DNA from 2 places in the Pseudomonas sp. E141 genome. Region 2 is predicted to be linked to the other one. Evidence: predicted binding sites of a transcription regulator. Region 2 holds the regulator's gene; the other holds the start of a gene.

Region 1 (7,636 bases), 880 kb from region 2:
CATCACGCACTGTCGGGGTGGTGAAGAAACGCACGATCACATGAGGCAGGCCCGCAGTACCGACCATCAGCGCCATGGTGATGAAAAACACGTCGGTGGTCGATTTGGTGCCGTCGGTATAGGCCGTGAAACCCAGCTCCGCACCCAGCCCGTTGAGCCGCTCGATTACACTCTGGCCGGAGCCGGTGACCTCGCTGATGAAGCCCAGTTGCGGGACCGGATTACCGGTGATCATGATCGAGATGTAGATCGCCGGCACCATGTAGGCAAAAATCATCACGCAGTACTGCGCCACCTGCGTGTAGGTGATGCCCTTCATGCCGCCCAGTACGGAATAGAAGAACACAATGGCCATACCGATCATCACGCCGGTATTGATATCCACTTCCAGGTAACGGGAGAACACGATGCCCACACCGCGCATCTGCCCTGCCACATACGTGAAGGAAATGAAGATCACGCAGATCACAGCCACCACCCGCGCCGTCTGCGAGTAGTAACGCGCGCCGACGAACTCCGGGACGGTGAACTTGCCGAACTTGCGCAGATACGGCGCCAGACACATCGCCAGCAGCACATAGCCGCCGGTCCAGCCCATCAGGTAGACCGAGCCGTCATAGCCGGCGAAGGCGATGATCCCGGCCATGGAGATGAACGAAGCGGCCGACATCCAGTCGGCCCCTGTAGCCATGCCGTTGAGTACCGGGTGCACCCCTTTGCTGGCGACGTAGTACTCGCTGGTGGAGCCGGCGCGCGTCCAGATGGCAATGGCGATATAGAGCGCAAAGGACGCACCGACGAACAGGTAGATCAGGGTTTGGGTATCCATGCTCGTCGGCCTCAGTCTTCGTGGACGTCATATTTGCGATCGAGCTGATTCATCTTCCAGACATAGAAGAAGATCTCGAGCACAAAGACATAGATGGACCCCTGCTGGGCAAACCAGAATCCCAGGGGCGTACCGAAGAAGCTGATGGTGTTGAGCTGGTCAACCAGCAAAATGCCAAAGCCGAACGACACCAAGAACCAGATTGCCAGCAATACCAGCATCCAGCGTAGGTTCTCCGTCCAGTAGGCGCGCGCAGCCTGTTGCTTTTGAGTGGACATGGAAATCAACTCCCGTTGTTTTTATTGTTTTCCACTCAAACCGTAGCAGTCGCTGGGCAGAGCGCTAGTACGACTTTCGTCTACCTTCGCCACTCTGGATATTGACATCCGCGTTCCCTCACTTACTGGGACGGGTTAAAGATCGCGGAAACCGCCGCAGTGATATCAAATCGCCCATTTCCCTAAAGCTTTGCCGTGCGCGGTCGAATGTATGCAATCAAAGTGATTTTTTACCCGGGAGCAACGGATGCAGACGCTAAAGGCCTTGTACGAGTCTATCGAGATGCAGTTTTTCGATACGCTCACCAAAAAGCTGTCGAGCCTTTTCCTGCTGGTCGTGGTCAGTGGCTTGCTTTACTGGGTGGCAGTCAGTGCCCGCGCCGACATTGTGCTGCAGTTGCACACTGCGCAACTGGACCCCGCGCTGCTGGGGCAAGTCGAAGGCCGGCTCGACAGCCTCACCCATGCCCTGCTCTTCGGCGCGCTGCTGACGCTGTGCATGATCAGCTTCATGGTCTGGTACTTTCGCCACCTCATCGTGCGCCCCGTCACGGCCATGACCAAGGCGCTCGAGGAGATCGCCAGCGGCGAAGGCGACCTGTCCAAAGACCTGCCTCTGGTGACCCACGACGAAATCCGCGTGCTGGCCGACACTTGCAACCGCTTCCTGGCCAAGCAGCGGGAGATCATCAGTAATGTCCAGGCGCTGACCGTGCACATTGCGGTCGAATCGGCGCGTTCGTTGAAAAACATCAGCGACTCCAGCGACAGCGCTACTCACCAGGCCCGCTTCGCCAAGGAAGTGATGGACCAGAGCAACACCGCCGTAGGTCGCATCGAAGAAGTCTCGCGCCAGACTCAGGGCATTTCCAGCACCACTGCCCAGAACCTGAGCATGGCTCGCGACTCCTATGCAGAACTGCTGGAAGTGACGGGCAACATCAGTGAAATCTCCAGCAGCCTCAATGAATTCGCCACGCTGGTAGGCGCCCTGAACCAACGTTCTTCGAGCATCAAGTCCATCGTTGGGCTGATCCAGCAGATCTCTGCCCAAACCAACTTGCTGGCCCTCAACGCGGCCATCGAAGCCGCCCGGGCCGGTGAAAGCGGTCGGGGGTTTGCCGTGGTGGCCGATGAGGTGCGCACCTTGGCGCAGAATGTCAGCCGGGCTACCGACGACATCTCACGAAACATCGACGCCATGCTCGAAGAAGTCAGTTCCACACATGAACAGACCAACCAGATCAGCCACAGCGCCCGGGAAACCCAGAAAGTCGTGGAGCGTGCCTCGGGCCATTTCGAAAGCATGATCGGCGACTTCGAATCCACCAATGGCAAGTTGGCCGATATCGCGTCCCATATCCAGCTTTTCGCCGAATCCAACACGGGTATCAACGAACGGGTTACGCAGATCCATGCCGACAGCCAGTCGATTGACCAGCGCATGCAGCATTCGGCAACGGCTACCCGTGACTTGTCCGGTGTCGCTGAAAAGGTCCAGGCATTGTTGGGCCGGTTCGTGCTCGGCCATGGCAAGCTGGATGCCGCCATCACCCGGGCCAGCCAGTGCCGCGACGGCCTCCAGGTCCAATTGGAGGCGCTGCAGCAGGATGGCCTCAACCTGTTCGATCAGAACTACCAACTGATCCCCGGCACCGATCCCAAGCAATACATGACCAGCTACACCGAGCGTTTTGCCCAAGTCTGCCAGGAAGAATGCGACAAACTCACCCGCAGCACCCCGGGCGGCAAAGTCTCATTCATCGTCGACACCAAGGGTTATTGCCCAGTGAACAACAGCTGGGTTTCGAAACAACCGACCGGTGACCGCACCGTCGACCTGCCCGTGTGCCGCAACAAGCGCATCTTCAACGACCCGATCGGCCTGCGCGCGGCGGGCAACACCCAACGCTTCCTGCTCCAGACCTACCTGCGCGATACCGGGGAAATCATGACCGAGATCGACGTACCGTTCTTCTTCGGCGGCCGCCATTGGGGCAATTTGCGGGTCGGGTTCGATGCAGCGGTGCTGTTGGCAGAGTGATGCACTGCACCTGGTTCGGTGCTGATGCACATCCCGAGGCCACCCCAAAACAACGGTGGGAGCAAGCCTGCCCGCGAAAGCGGTAGATCAGCAAACATCAATGCTGCTGACCTGATGCCATCGCGAGCAGGCTCGCTCCCACAAGGGTTCTGTGGTGATGCAAATCCCGAGGCCGCCCCAAAACAACTGTGGGAGCGAGCCTGCTCGCGAAAGCGGTGGATCAGCAAACATCAATGCTGCTGACCTGATGCCATCGCGAGCAGGCTCGCTCCCACAAGGGGATCGGTGGTGTATGCAAATCCCGAGGCTGCCCCAAAATAACTGTGGGAGCGGGCTTGCTCGCGAAAGCGGTGGATCAGCAAACATCAATGCTGCTGACCTGATGCCATCGCGAGCAGGCTCGCTCCCACAAGGGGATCGGTGGTGTATGCAAATCCCGAGGCCACCCCAAAACAATTGTGGGAGCGAGCTTGCTCGCGATGGCGGTGGGTCAGTCAACATCATCGTAACTGACCCGACGCCATCGCGAGCAGGCTCGCTCCCACAGGGTTACCTCATCAACCTGAAATCAGTTGATCAACAGCACTTGGGTCCCGCCTTGCCACCGTATCGGGCTTCCTGGCGTTCGCGGAAGAACGCCTCGTAGTCCATCAACGGTTTGTCCGGGTGTTTGCTTTGCATGTGCTCGACGTAGTTGTCGTAGTCGGGCATGCCGACCATCAGGCGGGCGGCCTGACCGAGGTATTTACCGAGGCGACTCAAGTCATTGAACATCGTTGCAATCCTCGATTCAGGCGTCCGGCACGGCCTGGAAGGGGGCTTCTTTATCCGTGCGTTCCTTGTGACCCCAGGCGGCGATGCCGACCTTGAGCGCGTAGAACAGGATGCTGAAGACCACCAGCAGGAACAACACCGTCAGCGTTGCGTTGGTGTAAGCGTTGTACACCACGTGCTGCATCTGCTCGATGCTCTTGGCCGGGGCCAGGATCTGGCCGGCGGCCAGGGCATCGTTGTATTTGCGGGCCAGGGCCAGGAAGCCGATCGCCGGGTTGGCGTCGAACAGCTTGATCAGGCCCGCCGTGGTGGTGCAGATCAGCAGCCAGACCGCCGGCAGCATGGTCACCCAGACGTAGCGCTGGCGCTTCATCTTGATCAGTACCACGGTGCCGAGCATCAGGGCGATACCGGCCAGCATCTGGTTGGAGATACCGAACAGCGGCCACAAGGTGTTGATGCCGCCCAGCGGATCGATCACACCCTGATACAACAGGTAGCCCCACAGCGCCACACAGCCGGCGGTGGCGATCAGGTTGGCAACCCAGGATTCGGTCCGCTTGAGGGCCGGGACGAACGAGCCCAGCAGGTCCTGCAGCATGAAGCGCCCGGCACGGGTGCCGGCGTCTACCGCCGTGAGGATGAACAGCGCCTCGAACAGGATCGCGAAGTGGTACCAGAACGCCATGGTGTTCTCACCCGGCAACACCGAGTGCAGGATCTGCGCGATCCCCACCGCCAGCGTCGGCGCACCGCCGGCACGGGCCAGGATGGTGGTCTCGCCGATGTCATTGGCCACCGCCTGCAGCGCTTCGGGGGTGATTGCAAAGCCCCAACTGCTGACAGTCTGCGCCACGCTCACCACATCACCGCCGACGATCGCCGCCGGGCTGTTCATGGCGAAGTACACACCCGGCTCGATCACCGAAGCGGCGACCATTGCCATGATGGCCACGAACGACTCCATCAGCATGCCGCCGTAACCGATGTAGCGGGCGTTGACTTCGTTATCGAGCATCTTCGGCGTGGTGCCCGAAGAGATCAGCGCGTGGAAACCCGAGACCGCGCCACAGGCGATGGTGATGAACAGGAACGGGAACAATCCGCCCTTCCACACCGGGCCCGTGCCGTCGGTGAACTGGGTCAGTGCCGGCATTTTCAGCTCGGGCATGGTGACCAGGATGCCGATCGCCAGGGCGACGATGGTGCCGATCTTCAAGAAGGTGGACAGGTAGTCGCGCGGCGCCAGGATCAGCCAGATCGGCAACACCGCGGCAACAAAACCGTAGCCGATCAGCATCCAGGTGATTTGCACGCCGGTGAAGGTGAAGGCCTCGGCCCAGACCGGGTCTGCGGCCACTTGCCCGCCGAGCCAGATCGAACCCAGCAGCAACAGCACGCCGATGAGGGAGATTTCACCGATGCGGCCCGGGCGGATGTAGCGCATGTAGATGCCCATGAACATCGCGATCGGGATGGTCGCCATCACCGTGAAGATCCCCCACGGGCTCTCGGCCAGGGCCTTGACCACGATCAGCGCCAGCACCGCGAGGATGATGATCATGATCAGGAAGCAGCCGAACAGCGCGATGGTGCCGGGAACGCGGCCCATCTCTTCGCGGACCATGTCGCCCAGGGAGCGACCGTTACGACGGGTGGACAGGAACAGGACCATGAAGTCCTGCACGGCACCGGCCAGCACCACCCCGGCGATCAGCCAGAGCGTACCGGGCAGGTAGCCCATCTGCGCCGCCAGTACCGGCCCGACCAACGGCCCCGCACCGGCAATGGCCGCGAAATGGTGGCCGAACAGGATGTGTTTGTTGGTCGGGACATAGTCCAGGCCATCGTTGTTGAGCACGGCGGGGGTAGCCCGGCGCGCATCGAGTTGCATCACGTTATTGGCGATGAACAGGCTGTAGTAGCGGTAGGCGACCAGGTAGATGGCCACGGCTGCGACGACGATCCAGAGGGCGTTGATCGGTTCGCCGCGGCGCAAGGCCACGACACTCAACGCACAAGCTCCCAGAACAGCCACGGCAAACCAGGCAAGGTGTTTAACCAGACGGGTTGTCATTGCGTGTCTCCTGCCGATATCCAGTGGATTGCGGCGATTGTTTTTATAGTGTGCCCCGACTATTCGGAGCCGGCCCAATATCCGTGGAAGCCGTCAATAAATAAATCCGCAGTACTACGTACGGGCCATCTACGTAGTTCTACGTAGATTCTCGTGGAATCCCTCTGTGTGAGCCCATGCAAAGCCAATGCAGGCTAACGACTGTGGGAGCAAAGCTTGCTCGCGATAACGCTGGGTCTGTTGGCAACAGTCCAGGCTGATCCGTCGCGATCGCGAGCAAGCTTTGCTCCCACAGCGTTATGATGCCGACCATTCGCCTCCCCCCGTTGAGTCCGGACAGGAGTACACATGCTGCTCAAACACAAAATCGTCGCCTTGGGAATTCTGCCCCTGGTCCTGGCGATTGCCGTCATCTGCGCCTTGGTGATCTCGCTTAATCGCCAGTTGGGTGACCAACAGGCGCAACTGATCGAAGACAGCATCCTGGCCAGCAAGCGCGCGGAGCTGAAAAACTATGTCGAAATGGCGCAAAGCCTGATCGCCCCGCTGTATAACAACGGCCAGGGCGACGCACGCGCGCAGCAGCAGGTGCTGGAGGAGCTGCGCAAGCTCAGTTTCGGCATCAATGGCTATTTTTTCGTCTACGACCGCCAGGGGCGCAGCCTGATGCATGCCCGGCAGTCCGAACTGGTGGGCCAATACCTCTGGGACATGAAAGATCCCCAGGGGCTGCCGGTGATCCAGGCATTGCTCAAGAGCGCCGAATCCGGCGAAGGTTTCCAGCGCTACGCCTGGAACAAGCCCTCCTCCGGCCAGGTGACCGACAAGCTGGCCTATGTGGTGATGCTGGATCGCTGGGGTTGGATGCTCGGGACCGGGATTTACCTGGAGGATGTCGAGCGCGCCACCCAGCAAGCCCGCGCTGAAGTGGCCCAGGGCATCCACACCACCATGCAGGCCATCGCCGCCATTGCGCTGGTGGCGGTCCTGCTGGTGTTTGCCGGCGGCATGACCCTCAACGTCAGCGAACATCGCTTGGCCGACAAAAAGCTGCAACGATTGAACCAGCGCATCGTCAGCTTGCAGGAAGAGGAACGCGCGCGAGTTTCACGCGAGCTGCACGACGGCATCAGCCAATTACTGGTGTCGATAAAATTCCAGTTTGAACTGGCCAGTCACGTCCTCGAAAAGGGGCAGGAAAACGGCCTGGGCATCCTGAAGAACGCGACAGACCGGCTGGGGGAAGCCATTGGCGAGATCCGCAACATCTCCCACGACTTGCGCTCCTCCCTGCTCGACACCCTGGGCCTGTCCGCCGCCATCGGCCAGCTCGCGGCCGAATTTCAGCAACGCAGCGGGCTTGAAGTGTCGTACAAAAGCAACGAATTCGATTGCCGCCTGGAAAATGGAGCACCGGTTTCGCTGTTTCGCATTGCTCAGGAAGCCTTGACCAATATCGAGCGTCACGCCGGGGCGAAAAGTGTCGGCATCACCCTGTTCGGGTCCGGCCAGTCCTTGCGCCTGACGGTGGTGGACGACGGGATGGGTTTCAACGTACCGCAGGTCGAACGTGGCCACGCCGGCATCGGCCTGCGCAATATCCGTGAGCGGGTCGAGCATTTCGGCGGACGGCT
Region 2 (7,636 bases):
GCTTGAAGGCGCTCATGGGCGATTGCAACAGCGCCGCGCCCACGGTGCCGCCGATCACGATCAACGCCGCCGGGCCGTTGGCCAAGGCCCCCAGGTGACCGCCTTCCAGGTAATTGCCACCAATAATGGCGACGAACGCCATGATGATGCCGATCAGGCTGAGCACATCCATTACAGGCACGCCTCGACCAGGTGTCTACCGATGTCGTCCAGCCCGTACACCGCGTCGGCCAGATCCGCTTTGACAATCGCCATCGGCATGCCATAGATCACGCAACTGGCTTCATCCTGAGCCCAAATGGCGCTGCCGCCCTGCTTGAGCAGGCGCGCGCCCTCGCGACCGTCGGCACCCATGCCGGTGAGCACCACCGCCAGAACTTTGTCGCCGTAGGATTTAGCGGCGGAGCCGAAAGTGATGTCCACACACGGTTTGTAATTGAGGCGCTCATCGCCGGGCAGGATTTTCACCGCGCCGCGACCATCGATCATCATCTGCTTGCCGCCTGGCGCCAACAGCGCCAGGCCCGGACGCAGGATGTCGCCATCCTCGGCCTCCTTGACGCTGATACGACACAGCTTGTCCAGACGCTCGGCGAACGCCTTGGTGAAGGCCGCAGGCATATGCTGGATCAGCACGATCGGCGCCGGAAAGTTGGCCGGCAACTGGGTCAGGACCCGCTGCAACGCCACCGGGCCGCCGGTGGACGTACCAATGGCGACCAGTTTGTAGGCTTTGCGCTTGGGGGCCGGCGACGATGACGTACTGGCGGGCGCGGAACGAGCTGGCGCTGGGGCCGGGGCACTGCGCGCTGGGGCCGGATTGAAGCTGCCCAATGAAGCCGGGGCTGGTGCAGGCGCTGGCGCAGGTGTGCTATAGGCACCGACACGCCGGTTGCTGCGGGAAATACTGTGGACCTTCTCGCACAGCAACTGCCGAACCTTGTCGGGGTTGCGCGAAATGTCTTCGAAATTTTTCGGCAGGAAATCCACCGCCCCGGCGTCCAGCGCATCGAGGGTCACCCGGGCGCCTTCATGGGTCAGGGAGGAGAACATCAATACTGGGGTCGGGCAGCGCTGCATGATATGCCGCACCGCCGTGATGCCATCCATCATCGGCATCTCGTAGTCCATGGTGATCACGTCCGGCTTGAGCGCCAGCGCCTGATCGATTGCCTCTTTGCCGTTGGTCGCCGTACCGACGACCTGAATACTCGGGTCCGCCGAGAGAATTTCCGAGACGCGGCGGCGGAAAAACCCCGAATCGTCCACCACCAGGACTTTAACTACCATAAACACTCCGTTAGACGAGACGCGGCTGCGGGCCGCGCCCCTCCAGAATCAAATACGCCGTGCGGCGTAACGCTTGAGCATGCTTGGCACATCGAGAATCAACGCGATGCGACCGTCGCCGGTGATGGTGGCGCCGGACATGCCCGGGGTGCCCTGGAGCATCTTGCCTAGCGGCTTGATGACCACTTCTTCCTGGCCCACCAACTGATCGACGACGAAGCCGATCCGCTGGGTGCCCACCGAAAGGATCACCACATGGCCTTCACCCTGCTCGACATGAGCGGCGGAGCTGACCAGCCAGCGCTTGAGGTAGAACAGCGGCAGTGCCTTGTCCCGCACGATCACCACTTCCTGGCCGTCCACCACGTTGGTGCGCGACAGGTCGAGGTGGAAGATTTCGTTGACATTGACCAGCGGGAAGGCGAATGCCTGGTTGCCCAGCATCACCATCAGGGTCGGCATGATCGCCAGGGTCAGCGGGACCTTGATGACGATTTTCGAGCCCTGGCCCTTGGTCGAGTAGATGTTGATCGAACCGTTGAGCTGGGAAATCTTGGTTTTCACCACATCCATGCCCACGCCACGGCCCGACACGTCGGAAATCTCGGTCTTGGTCGAGAACCCCGGGGCGAAGATCAGGTTGTAGCACTCGGTGTCGCTCAGGCGGTCGGCGGCATCCTTGTCCATCACACCGCGCTTCACCGCGATGGAGCGCAGTACGTTCGGGTCCATGCCTTTGCCGTCGTCGGAGATCGACAGCAGGATGTGGTCGCCTTCCTGCTCGGCGGCCAATACCACCTTGCCGCTGCGGGGCTTGCCTGACTCTTCGCGCTCTTGCGGCGACTCGATACCGTGGTCGACCGCGTTGCGCACCAAGTGGACCAGTGGATCGGCCAGAGCCTCGACCAGGTTCTTGTCCAGGTCGGTCTCTTCGCCCACTAGTTCCAGGTTGATTTCTTTCTTGAGCTGGCGTGCCAGGTCGCGAACCAGGCGCGGGAAGCGCCCGAAGACTTTCTTGATCGGCTGCATCCGGGTCTTCATGACCGCCGTCTGCAAGTCAGCCGTGACCACGTCCAGGTTCGACACGGCCTTGGCCATGGCTTCGTCCTGGCTGTTGAGGCCCAGGCGCACCAGGCGGTTACGCACCAGCACCAGTTCGCCGACCATGTTCATGATCTCGTCCAGGCGAGCGGTGTCGACCCGTACAGTGGTCTCGGCTTCGCTGGCCGGCTTTTCCGCCGGCGCGGCCGCCGGTGCGCGGGCTGGCGCCGGGGCAGCGGCAGCAGGCTTGGGTGTCTCAGCCTTCGGTTCCGGTGCCTTGGCGGCGGGTTTGGCCGCGGCCTTCTCCGCTGGCGCAGCCGCTGTGGCAGTGGCGGCAGGCGCAGTGGCTGTTGAGGCGGTGCCGACTTCGCTGAACTTGCCCTTGCCGTGCAGTTCGTCGAGCAGTGATTCGAATTCGTGATCGCTGATCAGGTCGCTGCCCGCTGCTGCGGCGGCAGGCTTGGCTGGGGTCGGCGCGGAGGCGATAGCCGAATCCAGTGCGTCCACGGCGAAGTTACCCTTGCCGTGCAACTGATCGAGCAAAGCCTCGAACTCATCGTCGGTGATATCGGAGTTGTCGCCCGCCGCTTTCGGGGCGGCCGGGGCACTCGGGGGGGCGACGGCATCCACGGCGAACTGGCCCTTGCCGTGAAGCTGATCGAGCAGCGACTCGAACTCGGCGTCGGTGATTTCATCGCTGGCGGCGGCATCGGCGGCCGGCGCAGCCGGGGCAGCAGGCGCTGCCGGAGCCTGGGCTTGAGCCTTGACGGCGTTCAGCGAGTCCAGCAGTTGTTCGAATTCGTTATCGGTGATGTCGCCTGATTCCTCGGCGACCGGTTCCTCAACCACTGGCGCGGCTACCGGTGCAGCTTCGTCAGCCGACTGCGGCTCGGCCAGGCGCGACAGCGCGGCGAGCAGCTCAGGCGTAGCAGCGGTGATCGGCGAGCGCTCGCGCACTTCACTGAACATGCTGTTGACCGCATCCAGCGCTTCGAGCACCACGTCCATCAATTCCGAGTCAACGCGACGCTCACCCTTGCGCAGGATGTCGAACACGTTTTCGGCAATGTGACAGCACTCCACCAGCTCATTGAGCTGGAGGAAGCCGGCGCCTCCTTTTACAGTGTGGAAACCGCGAAAAATTGCATTGAGCAGATCCGCATCATCAGGTCGGCTTTCCAGCTCGACCAGCTGTTCGGACAGTTGCTCTAGAATCTCGCCGGCCTCAACCAGGAAATCCTGAAGGATCTCTTCATCGGCGCCGAAGCTCATTAATGGGTGCTCCTAGAGGTCTAAAACCTAAAATCCAAGGCTGGACAGCAAATCGTCCACATCGTCCTGACCGGACACAACGTCTTCTCTTTTATCGGCATGAATTTGCGGACCTTCACCCTGAGAGAGATGTTTTTGTGGATCTTTTTCAGCGAGCATCGCTTCACGGTCGTGTTCGATGCCTGCAAAGCGGTCTACCTGGCTGGCCATCAACACCAGTTTGAGCAGGTTGCTTTCCACTTCGGTGACCAGTTGGGTCACCCGCTTGATCACCTGGCCGGTCAGGTCTTGATAGTCCTGAGCCAGCAGAATGTCGTTGAGGTTGCTCGCCACGGCGCGGTTCTCGGCGCTACTGCGCGTCAGGAAACCGTCGACCCGACGGGCCAGCTCGCGAAACTCTTCAGCCCCGACTTCGCGCCGCATGAAGCGACCCCAGTCGGTGCTCAAGGCCTGGGCTTCATCGCTCAGGCCATTGACCAGCGGCGTTGCGTTCTCCACCAGGTCCATGGTGCGGTTGGCCGCGGCCTCGGTCAGCTTGACCACATAACCCAGACGCTCGGTCGCGTCGGTGATCTGCGAGACCTCCTCGGCCTGCGGCATGTTCGGATCGATCTGAAAATTGACAATCGCGCTGTGCAGTTCACGCGTGAGCTTGCCCACTTCCTGATACAGACCGCGGTCACGGGTCTGGTTGAGCTCATGGATCATTTGAACCGCATCGCCAAAGCGGCCTTTCTCAAGGCTGTCGACCAGTTCGCGGGCATGTTTTTTCAGGGTCGATTCGAAATCACCCATTGAAGATTCGTTATCCATAGCTCCCCCGTGGCGCCGTTAACCGATGCGTTCGAAGATTTTTTCGATCTTCTCTTTCAACGCCTGGGCCGTGAAGGGTTTGACCACGTAGCCGTTCACACCGGCCTGGGCCGCTTCGATGATCTGCTCGCGCTTGGCTTCGGCAGTGACCATCAGCACCGGAAGGTGCTTGAGTTTTTCGTCGGCGCGCACGTGGCGCAGCAAGTCGATACCGGTCATGCCGGGCATGTTCCAGTCAGTCACCAGAAAGTCGATGCTTCCGCTGTTGAGAACCGGAATGGCAGTGGTGCCATCGTCGGCCTCGACCGTGTTGGTGAACCCAAGGTCACGCAACAGGTTTTTTATGATCCGCCGCATCGTTGAGAAGTCATCAACGATGAGGATTTTCATGTTCTTGTCCAATTCGACCTCCAAGCAGTCTTAAACGCGCCCAGCACCTGAACGCGCCATTTCAATCAATCCGGCACAACACTCGACAACGGTCTGGAGGACAACAGAGAAAGACTGGCTCAGCACATGCCAGGCCAGCCTCGTTCGCAGTGTCCCCACACTGCTGTCAGCGCGCTCGCCACTCCCCCAAACGCCCCCGCAAACGGGCCGCGCACTGGCTGTGTAACTGGCTGACCCGCGATTCGCTGACACCCAGGACCTCACCGATTTCCTTGAGGTTCAGCTCTTCGTCGTAGTACAGCGCCAAGACCAGTCGCTCACGCTCCGGCAAATTGGCAATCGCATCCGCCAGCGCGCTCTGGAAACGCTCATCTTCCAGGTCACGCGATGGCTCCATGTGAGCACTCGCGCCGTCCTCGTGCAGCCCTTCGTGTTCGCCGTCCTGCAGCAGGTCGTCGAAACTGAACAGGCGACTGCCCAAGGTATCGTTCAAAATCCCGTAATAATCATCGAGACTCAATTGGAGTTCGGCCGCAACCTCGTGATCTTTAGCGTCACGCCCGGTTTTAGCTTCAATGGCGCGAATGGCGTCACTGACCATGCGGGTATTGCGATGCACCGAACGCGGCGCCCAATCACCCTTACGGACTTCATCGAGCATCGCCCCGCGAATGCGAATACCGGCATAGGTCTCGAAACTGGCGCCCTTGCTCGCGTCGTATTTGTTCGACACTTCGAGCAGGCCGATCATGCCCGCCTGGATCAGGTCTTCAACCTGGACACTGGCCGGCAACCGCGCCAGCAAGTGATAGGCGATACGCTTGACCAGAGGCGCGTATCGCTCAATCAATTCGTACTGGGCGTCCCGTGCCGATTTCTTGTAGAGATGGTTGTAACCGCTGGCTGTCATAACACGGGCCCTGCTGTTTGTTGCACGAGACGCTCGACGAAAAACTCCAGATGCCCGCGAGGGTTGGCTGGCAGTGGCCAGGTATCAACCTTCTGGGCAATAGCCTTGAACGCCAGTGCGCATTTGGAACGGGGAAAGGCTTCATAAACCGCACGTTGCTTCTGGACGGCCTTGCGTACGCTTTCGTCGTAGGGCACAGCGCCGACGTATTGTAGGGCGACGTCCAGGAAACGATCCGTGACCTTTGTCAACTTGGCGAACAGGTTGCGACCTTCCTGCGGGCTCTGGGCCATGTTGGCCAGGACGCGGAAGCGGTTCATGCCGTAGTCACGGTTCAATAACTTGATCAGGGCATAGGCGTCGGTGATGGACGTCGGTTCGTCGCAGACCACCAGCAAGACTTCCTGGGCAGCGCGTACGAAACTGACGACCGAATCACCGATACCGGCAGCGGTGTCGATCACCAGCACATCGAGGTTGTCACCGATGTCGCTGAAGGCCTGGATCAGGCCGGCGTGTTGAGCCGGGGTCAGGTGAACCATGCTCTGGGTGCCCGAGGCAGCCGGCACGATGCGAATCCCGCCCGGCCCTTGCAGCAGCACGTCGCGCAGTTCGCAGCGGCCCTCTATCACGTCCGCCAGCGTGCGCTTGGGCGTGAGCCCCAGCAGCACGTCGACGTTCGCCAGGCCCAGGTCGGCGTCCAGCAGCATGACCCGTCGGCCAAGCTCTGCCAGAGCCAGGGACAAGTTCACTGACACGTTAGTCTTGCCGACGCCACCTTTGCCGCCGGTCACCGCGATCACCTGTACGGGATGCATGCTGCCCATGTTCGTTCTTTACCTTGTCTTACTTAGACGGAGGCCACATTACTGGCTGCGCGCTCGCATGAAGGAACAATGCATGGCAGACCATCGATGTAGGTACAAAAAATATTCATGATTACCTCAGCCGACCTGCTTGGTCGGGCTGTGGTAGATATCAGCGAACATATCAGCCATGGCTTCTTCGCTGGGTTCTTCCTGCATTTGCACACTCACGGCACGACTGACCAGTTGATGACGGCGCGGCAGATGCAAATCATCCGGGATCCGCGGCCCGTCGGTCAGGTAGGCCACCGGTAAATCATGACCGATCGCCAGGCTCAACACCTCGCCCAGGCTTGCCGTTTCGTCCAGCTTAGTCAGGATGCAGCCGGCCAGCCCGCAGCGTTTGTAGCTGTGGTATGCGGCGGTTAGAACCTGTTTCTGGCTGGTGGTTGCCAACACGAGATAATTTTTTGACCGGATCCCACGCCCGGCCAGGCTTTCAAGCTGCATGCGCAGGGCCGGATCGCTGGCTTGCAGGCCGGCGGTATCGATCAGCACGACGCGCTTGCGCAGCAGCGGTTCCAGCGCCTGGGCCAGGGACTGGCCCGGATCCACATGGGTCACCGACACATTGAGGATCCGGCCAAGGGTCTTGAGTTGTTCCTGGGCACCGATACGGAAACTGTCCATGCTCACCAGGGCGATGCTCTGGGCGCCGTACTTGAGTACATAACGCGCCGCGAGCTTGGCCAGGGTGGTGGTCTTGCCCATGCCGGCCGGGCCGACCATGGCAATGACGCCACCTTCTTCGAGAGGCTCGACTTCCGGTGTGGCGATCATCCGCGCCAGGTGCGCCAGCAACATGCGCCAGGCCTGACGAGGTTCTTCGATATCGTTGATCAGCGCCAGCAGGTCGCGGGACAACGGGCCGGACAAGCCGATACGTTGCAGGCGACGCCACAGGTTTGCCTGGGCCGGACGGTTGCCTTGCAACTGGTTCCAGGCCAGGGAGCCGAGCTGAACTTCCATCAGTTCACGCAGGCTGTTGAGTTCGAAGCGCATCGAGTCCAGGGCGCGCGGGTCGACGCCACCGCCTGAGGCAGCCTGAACCGGC

The links. Region 2 encodes FliA, which starts transcription of late flagellar genes. Its sites were predicted from a motif close to CTAAAGTTTNNNNNNNNNNNGCCGNTAA; they were not measured.
Region 1: the regulator FliA is predicted to act here: its motif matches at 1,290-1,317, upstream of GKKCFE_RS10300 (methyl-accepting chemotaxis protein).

What each region holds. Positions count from the first base shown of each region.
Region 1 covers NZ_CP084024.1:2,272,334-2,279,969, reverse strand. The annotation lists gene GKKCFE_RS10310 (sodium:solute symporter family protein) at 1-829, opposite strand, end outside; gene GKKCFE_RS10305 (DUF4212 domain-containing protein) at 841-1,107, opposite strand; gene GKKCFE_RS10300 (methyl-accepting chemotaxis protein) at 1,355-3,151, shown strand; gene GKKCFE_RS10295 (YbdD/YjiX family protein) at 3,728-3,925, opposite strand; gene GKKCFE_RS10290 (carbon starvation CstA family protein) at 3,942-6,002, opposite strand; gene GKKCFE_RS10285 (cache domain-containing protein) at 6,351-7,636, shown strand, end outside.
Region 2 covers NZ_CP084024.1:1,394,614-1,402,249, reverse strand. The annotation lists gene GKKCFE_RS06380 (flagellar motor protein) at 1-172, opposite strand, end outside; gene GKKCFE_RS06375 (protein-glutamate methylesterase/protein-glutamine glutaminase) at 172-1,290, opposite strand; gene GKKCFE_RS06370 (chemotaxis protein CheA) at 1,339-3,603, opposite strand; gene GKKCFE_RS06365 (protein phosphatase CheZ) at 3,631-4,416, opposite strand; gene GKKCFE_RS06360 (chemotaxis response regulator CheY) at 4,435-4,806, opposite strand; gene fliA (RNA polymerase sigma factor FliA) at 4,973-5,716, opposite strand; gene fleN (flagellar synthesis regulator FleN) at 5,713-6,543, opposite strand; gene flhF (flagellar biosynthesis protein FlhF) at 6,661-7,636, opposite strand, start outside.